One region of the Metabacillus hrfriensis genome, then DNA from elsewhere that is predicted to be linked to it. Evidence: riboswitches for the same ligand, from Rfam matches in the RefSeq annotation. Region 1 holds a riboswitch; each other region holds the start of a gene.

Region 1 (3,442 bases):
TCAAATACTGAGCCTGACTCGATAATTTTTCCGCCCTCAATTACTGCAACCCTATCGCAAACCTCCCTGATAACTGACATCTCATGGGTGATCATTAAAATTGTAATGTTGTATTCCTGATTGATTTTTTTCAAAAGCTTCAGAATGGACCCGGTTGTTTGAGGATCAAGTGCAGATGTTGCTTCATCACACAATAGAATGGAGGGCTGTGTAGCCAGTGCTCTTGCAATGCCGACACGCTGTTTTTGACCCCCTGACAGCTGGTCTGGATATTGATTTGCTTTGTCCTCTAACCCTACAAACGACAATAATTCTGTTACTCTTTGTTTGATTTCTTTTTGAGAGGCTTTTGCAAGAAGGAGCGGCATCGCAACATTGGCGAAGACCGTTTTGGAATTCAGCAGATTGAAATGCTGGAAGACCATGCCGATTTTGCGTTTTACTTGTCTTACTTCCTTTTGGGATAGTGCCGTTAAATCGAGATTATCAACAATGATTTTTCCCGAGCTTGGACGCTCTAACAAATTCACTGTGCGGATCAGTGTGCTTTTACCGGCTCCGCTGAATCCGATCACACCGCAAATCTCCCCCTGCTTCACATGAAGATCAATGCCGTTAAGGGCTCTCACTTCATTTCCGCCGCTGTTATAAACCTTTGTGACACCTTCAAATTGAATCATATGTATTCCTCCCGTGATATTGATTTGAAAAGCGCAAGCGCCCGTTTAGCTCCGACAGACAGATAAGAATCTGACAGAAAAGTCCGGGTTTGACTTTTTTGGCGGATTTGTTCTGGCCGAGGAGTTGGGCAATGGAGCTAGACATCAATGCGCAAATTTTTATACTTTCTTATCTCTAAATAAAAAACCCTCTTCTATCCGACAAGAAGAGGGCATGAATTCATAAAGAATCACTAGGTCTCTTCTTATCTCCCAGGCTTTTTGCCTGCTGGAATTGGCACAGTACTTTTTTATAAAAGTCCGCTGCCGAAGCATCATCAGGCCAGTCCCTCCGCTTCTCTGGATAAGAAATCTATTTAATTTGCTGAAAAACAAAAAACCTCTTCCTGAAAGCCAAGAAGAGGGTAAGATCAAAGGTAAAAGACCGTTCACTCTTCTTATCTCTCAAGCGAAATCACGCTTGTTGGAGTTGGCACAGTTCTCAGGAAAGTCTGAGTCTGCTGCCGAGGTTTCAAAGGGCCAAATCCCTCCACCTCTCGTGATAAGAAGTTTCATATTTTCGATGTGAGTCCTACTTTACGCTGGTATTTTCAAAAAGTCAACACTTTTTTCATAAAAATATGACTACTTTGAAAGCCTGCGGTATCGGTATTGCTGCCACTGAAAACGAATAAAGCAGCCAACACAAAAGCCTAATATGGCAACAAATGCAGCTAGCGCGACCATTGCGGTAAAGATATAAGCCAGAGTCATCCAGTTCATCATATAACCAAGAAAACCAAGACTAAGACAGATGACTGCAATCATCTGATTGAACTGCTGCTGTTCGAAATCCTCGGGAATGTATTCCGAAGGCTTTTTTCTTAAAAAGAGCTTTGCCGTCTTCATAATAGGGTTAAATTTAAAAAGAAGCCCCATTAATCCTGGAATAAGAGGTATAAGAAGAAACCAGCCGGATCCTGAAACCCAAGCGGCTGCGACAGATAACACAATAAACCATTGATTCGTTAATACAAGAGGTTTAGGAATCGTATTCACTTAAATCCCACCTATCTGATTGGAATATTAGTATTCTACTCCTGTTTTTGTCATTTGTGAAGATAGAAACCTCAGGGGATTTCCCCCCCTTAAAAGCGTGTGAATGGGGTACTCAAATCGCTGATTCTCTGCTTTCATAACCTCAAAGTTTATTGACAGTTAGAAGGCGGCCGTGATAAGATCATTAAAACCAACTAAACCAATCAGAATTAAATAAATTATCAAGAGTGAACGAGAGATCTGGCTCCGCGACTTCACAGCAACCGCCGGCAAACGGAAAGGTGCTCCCACCAGCAAAGCTGCTGTGCTTTGGTTGATAGAGAAAAACCCTCTCTTTATAGCCAATGAAAGAGAGGGTTTTTCTTTTATGATTTGTATGAATTGGAGGAATCACAAATGACTGAAACGATTTACTCTGTATTGCCCGGTGCTGAAAGCTTTTTTTATAAAGGAAATGAGATTGGCATTCTGCTTTGCCATGGATTTGTTGGAACACCTCAAAGTGTTGGAGAACTGGGAAAACTGCTTGCTGATAAAGGCTTCACCGTTCTTGCCCCGCGATTAAAAGGCCACGGGACAGATGCTCGCGAGCTTGAAGCCTGCTGTTATCTGGATTGGATCAAAGACATTGAACAGACTTATTTAAAGCTGAAAAAAATCTGCCGGAAAGTATTTATTGCAGGTCAATCTATGGGCGGCATCCTAGCTTTGCATTTAGCTGGCAAATACAAAGAAATCAGCGGTGTGATTACGATTAATGCTGCTTTAAGCGTGCCTGGATATGAGTCTTTCGAAGATCTGACAGAGCCAAGGTTCATTGCTGAAGGAAAACCGGATATAAAAGCAGAAGGAATCGAAGAAATTACTTACTCAGCTGTTCCAATTACAGCCGTTCATAATCTCCTTAATCTTATAAAATTTATAAAACCAAAGCTTTCAGAAGTCTCATGTCCGCTGCTCGTTTTTAAATCCGAAGAAGACCATGTCGTCCCTCCGGACAGCTCCGATACCCTTTTTGAAAACGTCTCATCATCTATGAAAAAAATCATCAGTCTAACTAACTCCTATCACGTTGCTTCCATGGATTACGATAAAGAAATTATTGCAGATAGAACCTCGGATTACATACATTTGTGCTGTCATCCATTCTACAAAATTTCCGTTTAGCCAATGACTTTCTTCCGGCATTCCTGTTAAACTAAGAGCAGGTGATAAACATGTTTTTAAAATTAATCAAATTAAATAAAGAAGAGATACCTTCGTTTGAAACGTATCCTTTTTCCATTCCTGCCATTTCACATTTGGATGAACTTAAAATTAAAAGCCCTGTTACTTTTTTTGCAGGTGAAAATGGATCCGGCAAATCGACATTGATGGAAGCCATTGCCTATCAGTGCGGGTTTAATACCGCTGGCGGCAGCCATCATCTTTATGAAACTAGAAGCTCTCAATCTGATTTAGGAAAATATATCAAGCTTGCCTGGATGCCTAAAGTTAAAAATGGCTTTTTCCTAAGAGCTGAGTCCTTTTATCAGTTTGCATCCTATCTGGAAGAATTGAATGAAGAGCCATTGTCTGGTGACGTTTTTGGCCCATATGGCGGTAAATCGCTTCATCATCAATCACATGGTGAATCTTTTTTATCCCTCTTTCTCAATCGTTTCGGCAATGGCCAGAAAGCCGTCTATTTATTGGATGAACCAGAGGCCGCTCTTTCTCCATCA
Region 2 (3,442 bases), 1.8 Mb from region 1:
TCGGGTGCTTAATTGCTGCAGACTACTCCAACTTTTACGTTTTGTACTTCGTATTGTCCGGCTCCATCGCCTAACTCCTCGGCCAGAACGGATCCGCCAGTAAAGGCAAAAAGCGCCTTTTCTGGCAGATCCTTATCTGTCTGTCGGAGCTAAACAGGCGATTCCGCACTTCGTATTGTCCGGCTCCATCGCCCAGCTCCTCGGCCAGAACAAATTCCCCCAAAAAGTCAAACCCGGACTTCATCCTCATTGCTGCAGACTACTCCAACTTTTACGTTTTGTACTTCGTCTTGTCCGGCTCCATCGCCCAGCTCCTCGGCCAGAACGGATCCGCCAGTAAAGGCAAAAAGCGCCTTTTCTGGCAGATCCTTATCTGTCTGTCGGAGCTAAACGGGCGATTCCGCACTTCGTATTGTCCGGCTCCATCGCCCAGCTCCTCGGCCAGAACAAATTCCCCCAAAAAGTCAAACCCGGACTTTTCGGCGGAATTCTTATCTGTCTGTCGGAGCTAAACGGGCGATTCCGCACTTCGTTAGTTGTTATCCCCTGTTCATTCTACTATAATCTATAGATAATATAAACTTTTGGGAGGATTCTTATGGCGAAGGACAGTTCTTTTGATATTGTTTCAAAGGTGGATATGCCTGAGGTGACGAATGCAATTACGATGACAATGAAGGAAATTGGCACCCGCTATGATTTTAAAGGGAGCAAAAGCAGCATTTCTCTTGAAAAAGAAGAGATTGTTTTAGTTTCAGATGATGAGTTTAAAATGGATCAGTTAAAGGATGTTTTTATTTCTAAATTGATAAAGCGCAATGTAGCGACACGAAATATTGATTACGGAAAAATCGAAGGTGCATCGGGCGGAACGATTCGCCAGCGCGCTAAGCTCATTCAGGGTATTGATAAGGATAATGCAAAAAAGATTAATGCCATTATTAAAAATTCCGGATTAAAAGTAAAAACTCAGGTTCAGGACGATCAGGTCCGTGTGACCGGCAAAAATAAGGACGACCTTCAGCAGGTGATCGCAGCCGTTCGCGGAGCCGACCTGCCGATAGATGTTCAATTCATTAATTTCAGATAAAGTGAACAAACACTCGGGCTATCCTCTGCTGAGTGTTTTTTTCGTTGTTCTGCAAGTATCTGCTTCGATTTCCCCTCAACAAATTCCCCGTCTATTCAGAAAAGTTTTATTTTTGTATTGAATCTATCCGAAAAAACATGTAAATTAGATATAATATCTTTTTCTAAAATTTCATATTTCACCATTCTTATCTAGAGAAGCTGAGGGACTGGCCCTTTGAAGCTTCAGCAACCTGGCATAATGAAATCATCTGTCTTCATCAGAGATTTCAATCCAAGGTGCTAATTCCAGCGATGCATCCATCGAACGATAAGAAGAAGTCCTGAACGTTCAAAAGTCTTCTTCTTGGAAGGCTTTTTTTGTTTTTTTATTGCACTAAGGAGGTTTGGAGTTTGACACTTTTAAACGATTTACAGAAGAAGATCCTGATTGGCGACGGAGCAATGGGAACATTGCTTTACTCACACGGAGTTGACAGGTGTTTTGAAGAATTGAATTTATCGAAGCCTGATGAAATATTAAATGTTCATAAGGCGTATATTGCAGCCGGTGCAGATGTCATTCAGACAAATACTTACGGTGCAAACTATATTAAACTATCAAGATATGGACTTGAAGATGAAGTGAGAGCAATTAACCGTACTGCCGTTCAGATTGCTAAAAAAGCAGCAGCCGGCAATAACACCTATGTTCTTGGAACAATAGGCGGCATCCGTGCTTTCAAGAAAAATGCCTATTCCCTTGAGGACATTAAACGAAATTTCAGAGAACAGCTTTACCTTATGCTCAGTGAAGAGGTAAGCGGTCTGCTGCTTGAAACCTATTATGATCTTGAAGAAATTAAAACCGTATTAGAGATCGCCAGAAAAGAAACGAATATCCCGATTATTACAAACATCTCCCTTCACGAAATTGGAGTCTTGCAGGATGGAACACCCCTGCAAGAAGGCCTTTCTCAGCTTGAGGCCCTTGGTGCTGACGTTGTCGGTCTGAATTGCAGACTTGGTCCTTACCATATGCTTTCATCACTTGAAGAAATTCCGCTCCCGGAAAGAGCGTTCTTATCTGTTTATCCCAACAGCAGCTTGCCTACTCTTGAAGAAGGAAGACTTGTCTATGGCTCTGGAGAAAAATATTTTGCAGAAAGCGCTCTAGCCTTCAGAAATCAGGGAGCAAGACTGATTGGAGGCTGCTGCGGCACAACCCCAATCCACATCGAAGCAATGGCAGCAGCGCTTAAAGGACTCCCTCCAGTTACAGAAAAGAAAGTTAAAATAAGAAAGAAAGAGATTTCTGTCACGTCTGCAGCGGAAAGAAAGTACCCTCCCCTGCCGGAAATAGTCAATAAAAAGCGCTCTCTGATTGTAGAACTCGATCCTCCTAAAAAGCTTGGGCTGGACAAATTTATAAAAGGTGCAAAAGCACTGCAAGCTGCTGGAATCGATGCCTTAACACTTGCAGACAACTCACTTGCATCACCGAGAATAAGCAATGTGGCTGTAGGGTCCATCGTTCAGCAAACACTTGGACTCAGGTCCTTAATTCATATTACATGCCGCGACCGCAACTTAATTGGCCTTCAATCTCATTTAATGGGTCTTCATACGCTGGGACTTACGGATGTGCTGGCGATTACGGGCGATCCATCAAAAATCGGGGATTTTCCGGGAGCTACTTCCGTTTATGATCTTTCATCATTTGATTTGATCAGCTTAATTAAACAATTTAACGATGGTCTTTCTTATTCAGGAAAACCTCTTGGGGAAAAAACCAATTTTTCAGTTGCCGCTGCGTTTAATCCCAATGTTAAATATCTAGATAAAGCGGTAAAAAGACTGGAGAAGAAAATTGCCTGCGGTGCAGATTATTTCATTTCACAGCCAATTTACTCAGAAAAACAGCTGATTGATGTTTATGAGGAAACGAAGCACTTAACCGTTCCGATTTATATCGGCATTATGCCGCTCACAAGCAGCCGCAATGCAGAATTTATCCATAACGAAATTCCGGGCATTACTCTTTCTGACAGTATTCGTGAAAGAATGGCCCGGGCAGGCGACAATCGGGAGAAAGCCTATCAGGAAGGATTGGCGATTTCTAAAAGACTGATCGATGCTGCCTTTGACTTATTTAATGGAATCTACTTAATTACACCATTTTTAAACTATGAATTAACCGTTGAACTGACAAATTACATTCACAAGAAACAAATTGAGGTCAATGAAAGGAAGATTACGCATGTCTGATATAAAAAAGCAGCTTGAGAAAAAAATCCTCGTTCTGGACGGAGCGATGGGCACCATGATACAGGATGCAAATCTTTCTGCAGATGATTTCGGCGGAGAAGAATAC
Region 3 (3,442 bases), 1.8 Mb from region 1:
TAAATTCATCGGTCTATCTAGTTTCTTTTATGGAGATGCAGCACCTGCACAGGACGGATTAACGACTTCGGTTGATTTCTTTTTTCAGCTGGCATTCGCAGCAATTGCATTGACAATTGCCTTCGGAGGCTTTGCAGAGCGTGCTAAATTATCAGCTTACGTAATCTTCGCAGTTCTATTTTCAGCCCTGGTTTATCCTGTTGTCGCACACTGGATTTGGGGAGCAGGCTGGCTGAAGGATTTAGGCAAACAGGACTTCGCAGGCTCTACTGTTGTTCATTTAACTGGCGCAATGGCAGCTCTTGCAGCTACAATCGTCCTTAAACCAAGGCTAGGGAAATACGGGAAAGACGGAACAACGAATCAATTATCCGGCCACAATCAAGTGTATACAGCATTAGGAGTTCTGATCCTTTGGGTTGGATGGTTTGGTTTTAACGCAGGAAGCACATTTGGCGTGTCAGACGGATTCTTTGGCTATGTAGCATTAAACACTCAGCTAGCCGCTGCTGCAGGTGCAGTTGCTGCAATGATTATTGTTCGAATGATGACAGGAAAAGCGGATATTCCAACAACCTTGAATGGCGCACTGGCAGGACTTGTAGCTATTACAGCATCCTGTGCATTTGTTGCTCCTTGGGCAGCTGTTGTAATTGGATTAATCGGCGGGGTCATTGTCTATTTCAGCATGAAGCTATTTGATAAAGCTAAAATTGATGATCCGATTTTCGCCCTGTCTGTTCATGGTGCTGCCGGAATCTGGGGAACTTTATCGACCGGCTTCTTTGCAACTCCGGAACTCGCAGAACGAAACGGCGGTTTAGCAGGATTATTCTACGGCGGAGGTTTCACTCAGCTTGGTGTTCAAGCGATTGGAATCGTATCATGCGCTGCTTACGCGTTTGTCATCTCCTACGTCATTTTAAAAGTGATGAAACAAGTTATGGGCACAATCCGCGTAACGGAAGAAGAAGAAATGATCGGACTCGATATGAGTGAACATGGCAGCTACGGCTATCCTGAATCATTTGCAGCTGTTGAAGAAAGCAATTCAGGTAAAAAGACTACGGCTTGAAAGAAAAGGAGAATAATTTCAGGAGAGGCTTTAGCAAAAAGATATTGAACAGCTCTTTTAAAGAAAACCACTTCCCATGAAGTGGTTTTTCTCTTTATTTCTTCTGTTCCATCCAATCGGGTTTTCCGAATCCCTGAAAGTTTTTATCAATTGCTTTTTCAAATCCTTCAGATTCAACAACTTCTTTAATATCCTTAGCAAGCTCTGAATCTGCATCTTTCGTATTCATCACTACACGATTGCGATGCACATCATTCATATTCTCGAGCTGGACGGAATCTGCAAGATTCATTTTCGCGGCTAAAGCGAAATTTCCCGGTACAGCTGACAAGTCTGTGTCTTCCACCGCTCTTGGCAATTGGGCCGCTTCTACTGGAACGAAGGTTAATTTTTTTGGATTTTCAGTCACATCTTTTTCAGATACTTGGATAGGACTCACATCTTCATTCAGCTCAACTAATCCTCCATCTTTCAAAATCTGAAGCGCACGCGCTGCGTTCGTTGGATCATTCGGAATGGCGACGGTCGCGCCCTCTTTCACTTCACTGAGTGATTTGACTTTGTCAGAATAGATCCCCATCGGAGCAGTAGGGACAGTAATCACTTCAGATAAATCCATTTTGCTTTGTTTTGCGAAGGTTTCCATATAGATTTTATGCTGAAACAGATTGGCATCAAGCTCATCATTGCCGAGCGCCTGATTTGGCTGAATGTAATCATTAAACTGAACAACTTCAACCTCGTATCCTTTTTCCTCAAGTCCCGGTTTGATCGCCAGTTCAACCATATCCGTGTACGGACCTGCCGATGCTCCAATTTTGATGCTTTTCTTTTCTCCATTTGAGCCTTCTGCTCCGCATGCAGATAATACTCCCATTACAAGTACAATAAGTGCTAAAACTGTTTTTTTCATTTGTTCTCCTCCTTTTTTTACACAAAAAATTCCCCTTTCATTCAGAAAGAGGAATCGTATGTATGACGACTTATCTTCCAGAATGAATAATCATTCTGCAGGATTTAGCACCGTTCCATTTAAGGAGGTTGCCGGACTTCGCAGGGCCTGTTCCCTCAGTCTCTCTTGATAAGCAAGCTATTAAATTCGAATATCTGTATAATATACTCACAGCTTCATTCTGTCAATCATTATTTTAGAATAATCAAAAAAGTGTGATGCAGACAGATAAGAATCTATTAATAAATACTTTATTTTGCCATACCCTTATTTGATTAAGCTGAAAAACGCAGTATTTTGTGATTTCTCATTTTATTAAGTTAACATGCCCTCTTATTAGCCTAGCCGAAAATCTTGGATACTCATTGAGAGCGTATGATTCCTCTTTACAGGCTTAATCCTGGATTTGGATACTCATAGAGTGCGTATGTTTCCCCTAAACAGGCACAATCCTGGATTTGGATACTCATTGAGTGCGTATGATTCCTCTTTACAGTCTCAATCCTGGTTTTGGATACTCATAGAGAGCGTATGTTTCCCCTAAACAGGCTCAATCCTGGTTTTGGATACTCATAAAGAGCGTATGTTTCCCCTAAACATTCTCACTCCTGGTTTTGGATACTCATAGAGTGCGTATGATTCCCCTAAACATTCTCAAACTTGGTTTTGGATACTCATAGAGTGCGTATGATTCCCCTAAACAGTCTCAATCCTAGTTTTGGATACTCATAGAGAGCGCATGATTCCCCTAAACATTCTCAAACTTGGTTTTGGATACTCATAGAGTGCGTGTGATTCCTCTTTACAGTCTCAATCCTGGATTTGGATACTCATTGAGTGCGTATGATTCCCCTAAACATTCTCACTCCTGGTTTTGGATACTCATAGAGTGCGTATGTTTCCCCTAAACAGTCTCAAACTTGGTTTTGGATACTCATAGAGTGCGTATGATTCCTCTTTACAGTCTCAATCCTGGTTTTGGATACTCATAGAGAGCGTATGATTCCCCTAAACAGGCTCAATCCTGGTTTTGGATACTCATTGAGTGCGTATGTCCCCTAAACATTCTCAATCCTGGTTTTGGATACTCATAGAGTGCGTATGATTCCCCTAAACAGGCACAATCCTGGTTTTGGATACTCATAGAGAGCACATGATTCCCCTAAACAGTCTCAATCCTGGTTTTGGATACTCATAGAGTGCGTATGTTTCCCTTAAACAGGCACAATCCGGGTTTTGGATACTCATAGAGTGCGTGTGATTACTCTTTACAGTCTCAATCCTGGTTTTGGATACTCATAGAGTGCGTATGATTCCCCTAAACAGGCTCAATCCTGGTTTTGGATACTCATTGAGTGCGTATGTTTCCCCTAAACAGGCACAATCCTGGTTTTGGATACTCATTGAGTGCGTGT
Region 4 (3,442 bases), 2.4 Mb from region 1:
AAAATTTTCGAGGCGGAGATGAAGATTGATGAATCCAAAAGTGGCATGCCTGCAAATAGACCTTGTTTTTGGTGACCCTGAAGCAAATATTGAAACGGTAAAAAAAGAAATAGAAAAAATAGCAGCATCTGAAAAACCTGACGTAATTGTTCTGCCTGAACTGTGGACAACAGGCTATGATCTTACTAGGCTCGACGAGATCGCAGACCCAAACGGCAGCAAAACAATCGCTCTGGTCAGCAGTCTGGCTAAAACATATGAAGTTAATATTGTGGCAGGTTCTGTTGCGAAAAAAACAGAGGCAGGCGTCACGAACACAATGTATGTTTTTAATCGCCAAGGCGAGCTTAACCATGAATACAGCAAGCTGCATCTTTTCAAACTGATGGATGAGCACCTTTATCTAAACGGCGGAACCGAAAAAGGCCTGTTTCAGCTTGACGGTCTGCAAAGTGCCGGAGTGATTTGCTATGACATTCGATTCCCTGAATGGATCCGCGTTCATACAGCACAAGGAGCAGAAATCCTTTACGTTGTGGCAGAATGGCCGCTCCCAAGACTGCATCACTGGAGATCCATGCTGATCAGCCGTGCAATTGAAAATCAATGTTTTGTTGTAGCCTGCAACCGCTCAGGCAGTGATCCGAATAATGAATTCGCCGGTCACTCGATGATAATCGATCCGTGGGGAGAAATTTTAGCTGAAGCCGGGACAGAGCAAACCTCGCTTACGGCAGTCCTTCAGATGGAGAAAGTTAAAGAAATCAGGAAACAAATTCCTATTTTCAAAGACAGACTTCCTGATTTTTACTCTTAAAAAAAGTATTGACAGTTTTTCGTCATACCTGTTAACATTCAGAACAAGTGATAAATTCCAAATTGTGCGAATACATTTTTTTATCACCAACCTTTAATTTCATACTATCTCTTATCAAGAGTAGGCTGAGGGATTTGGCCCGATGACGCCCAGCAACCGACCGTAAAACCATTGTAAAATGGGGCGCAGTTTTTTATGCGCGGGGAGATTACTCCTACAAGGCACGGTGCTAATTCCAACAGAAAGAAGTTCTTTCTGGCAGATAAGAGGTGCGAAGCCTATGCCTTCAAGCCTCTTTCACTGTGGAAGAGGCTTTTCTTATTGCCCGAAAAGCCTCTAATTATAAAACTGGAGGGTTATAAACCATGTCAAACTATCGATCATCTGCTTATGAACCGTTAACTGAAAGCGCCGCTGTAGCTCTTGTCACCAGACTGGGGTTGTTTGAAGAAAAAAGTGTCCTGTCATGCAGGGAAATTGGCGACGGCAACTTGAACCTTGTTTTTCACATTGTAAATCAGAATCAAAATGGAATCATCATCAAACAAGCCCTTCCGTATGCAAAAGTAATCGGCGAGAGCTGGCCGCTTACTCTTGACCGCGCCAGAATCGAAAGCAGCGCCCTGCTGAAGCAGGCTGAAGTGGCAAGTGCATATGTGCCAAAGATTTACTACACGGATGAAACTTTAGCGATCACAGCAATGGAGGATCTCTCACATTTGCAGATTGCTAGAGCCGGATTGATAGAAGGCAGAGAATTCCCGCTATTAGGAAGACATATCGGCGAATTTTTAGGAAAGACATTATTCTATAATTCTGATTTTGCACTGAATCCGCAGGCAAAAAAGCAGCTGGTCAAACAATTTTCGAATCCCGACCTTTGCAAAATAACTGAAGATTTCGTCTTTACCGACCCGTTTTTCGACTATGATTCAAACAGCTTTGAAGAAGAGCTGAGGCAGGATGCTGAAAACATTTGGAATGATAGTCATTTAAAGCTTGAAGTGGCTAAATTAAAGCATAAATTTCTCACAGAAGCTGAAACGCTTGTTCACGGAGATCTTCATACAGGAAGTATTTTTGCAAGTGAAACGGAAACGAAGGTAATTGACCCTGAATTTGCCTACTATGGTCCGATTGGATTTGATCTTGGACATTTTTTCGCCAATCTTTTAATGAACGCCATTTCCAGAGATGAAGCAAATCAGCAGGTTCTTTTAGATCATATCGAGACCGCATGGGCCGTTTTTGAAGAAGAATTTTCAAAAGCATGGAAGAATGACAGTCTGGAAGCTTTCGCAAAAGTTGACGGCTATCTTTCTTTTATCCTGGAGAAAGCATTTGAAGATGCAATTGGTTTTGCCGGCATTGAAATCATCAGACGCACGATCGGTCTCGCTCATGTAGCGGATCTTGATTCCATCGAGCCTTATGAGCGCAAAATTGAAGCAAAACAGCGTGCGCTTGATTTAGGAAGCAAGCTTGTGAAAAATCGTCAATCGATTAAAACGACTGCCGACCTTGCAGAATCTTTTAAACAAGTACCTGTCAGATAAGGAGAATTCATCATGTCATTTACAAATACAATTATTCCCCGTTCTGTCGAATGGAAAGAAACGTATATCCGCCTGCTTGATCAGCAAAAACTGCCTGCTGTGACAGAGTATATCAAACTTCAGACGATTTCAGACGTTTGGGAAGCGATTAAGGCATTAAAAGTGCGCGGTGCTCCTGCAATCGGAATAACCGCAGCTTTTGGGCTTGCGCTCGCTGCTAAACAGTATGAAACCGAGAATTTAGAGGAATTTCACCTGCTGCTTGACCGCGATCATGATTATCTTGCAAGCTCAAGACCTACTGCTGTTAATTTATTCTGGGCCCTTGGCAGGCTTGTAAAAAGCGTGCAGGGTGCCGTTTCCGTTAACGAAGCGAAAACCGACCTGCTTCATGAGGCCATTCAAATCCAAGTAGAAGACGAAGCAACGTGCCGCAGAATTGGCGAGCATGCCCTCCCGCTTTTTAAAAACGGCGATTCCGTCATGACGATCTGCAATGCTGGATCAATTGCTACTGCACGTTACGGCACGGCTCTCGCTCCCTTCTATCTTGCTAAAGAAAAAAACATCAGTCTATCCGTTTATGCATGTGAAACCCGCCCTGTTTTGCAAGGGGCGCGTCTGACCACATGGGAGCTCCTGCAGGCAGATGTCGATGTGACGCTGATTACGGACAATATGGCTGCACACACGATTTTTTCAAAAGGCATTTCCGCCATCATTGTAGGGGCAGACCGCATTGCGGCAAATGGGGATACTGCCAATAAAATCGGGACGTATAACCTGGCTCTTTTAGCTGGCGCCTTTCAAATCCCGTTTTACGTAGCCGCACCTCTTTCTACTTTTGATACTGAAACGAAAAGCGGTGCAGAAATTCCAATTGAGGAACGGGATCCCAAGGAAATTACGCATTTTGGCGGGCAGCAGATTGCCCCGGATCACGTTAAAGTGTTCAACCCTGCTTTTGACGTAACTCCCCATCATTTGATCACGGGAATCATTACAGAAAAAGGCGTTTTATCCGGTGATTACAGCTCAGAAATTCAGAAAGTATTTAAGGGGGAATTCT

Evidence for each region. Region 1 has a riboswitch for S-adenosylmethionine ahead of QLQ22_RS22135 (alpha/beta hydrolase). Riboswitches for the same ligand answer to the same signal wherever they lie in the genome.
Region 2: it holds a riboswitch for S-adenosylmethionine, as region 1 does, so the genes downstream of both, QLQ22_RS05765 (bifunctional homocysteine S-methyltransferase/methylenetetrahydrofolate reductase) here and QLQ22_RS22135 (alpha/beta hydrolase) in region 1, are expected to answer to the same signal.
Region 3: it holds a riboswitch for S-adenosylmethionine, as region 1 does, so the genes downstream of both, QLQ22_RS05660 (MetQ/NlpA family ABC transporter substrate-binding protein) here and QLQ22_RS22135 (alpha/beta hydrolase) in region 1, are expected to answer to the same signal.
Region 4: it holds a riboswitch for S-adenosylmethionine, as region 1 does, so the genes downstream of both, mtnK (S-methyl-5-thioribose kinase) here and QLQ22_RS22135 (alpha/beta hydrolase) in region 1, are expected to answer to the same signal.

The regions. Positions count from the first base shown of each region.
Region 1 is NZ_CP126116.1:4,451,039-4,454,480, forward strand. Features, by position in the region: gene QLQ22_RS22125 (methionine ABC transporter ATP-binding protein) at 1-680, opposite strand, end outside; SAM riboswitch class I at 923-1,030, opposite strand; SAM riboswitch class I at 1,115-1,228, opposite strand; gene QLQ22_RS22130 (DUF4395 domain-containing protein) at 1,305-1,718, opposite strand; SAM riboswitch class I at 1,934-2,041, shown strand; gene QLQ22_RS22135 (alpha/beta hydrolase) at 2,115-2,885, shown strand; gene QLQ22_RS22140 (AAA family ATPase) at 2,936-3,442, shown strand, end outside.
Region 2 is NZ_CP126116.1:1,174,734-1,178,175, reverse strand. Features, by position in the region: gene QLQ22_RS05770 (YajQ family cyclic di-GMP-binding protein) at 599-1,090, shown strand; SAM riboswitch class I at 1,275-1,406, shown strand; gene QLQ22_RS05765 (bifunctional homocysteine S-methyltransferase/methylenetetrahydrofolate reductase) at 1,483-3,336, shown strand; gene metH (methionine synthase) at 3,329-3,442, shown strand, end outside.
Region 3 is NZ_CP126116.1:1,143,131-1,146,572, reverse strand. Features, by position in the region: gene QLQ22_RS05665 (ammonium transporter) at 1-1,075, shown strand, start outside; gene QLQ22_RS05660 (MetQ/NlpA family ABC transporter substrate-binding protein) at 1,170-1,988, opposite strand; SAM riboswitch class I at 2,056-2,163, opposite strand.
Region 4 is NZ_CP126116.1:1,821,798-1,825,239, reverse strand. Features, by position in the region: gene QLQ22_RS09010 (carbon-nitrogen family hydrolase) at 29-817, shown strand; SAM riboswitch class I at 926-1,086, shown strand; gene mtnK (S-methyl-5-thioribose kinase) at 1,183-2,373, shown strand; gene mtnA (S-methyl-5-thioribose-1-phosphate isomerase) at 2,386-3,442, shown strand, end outside.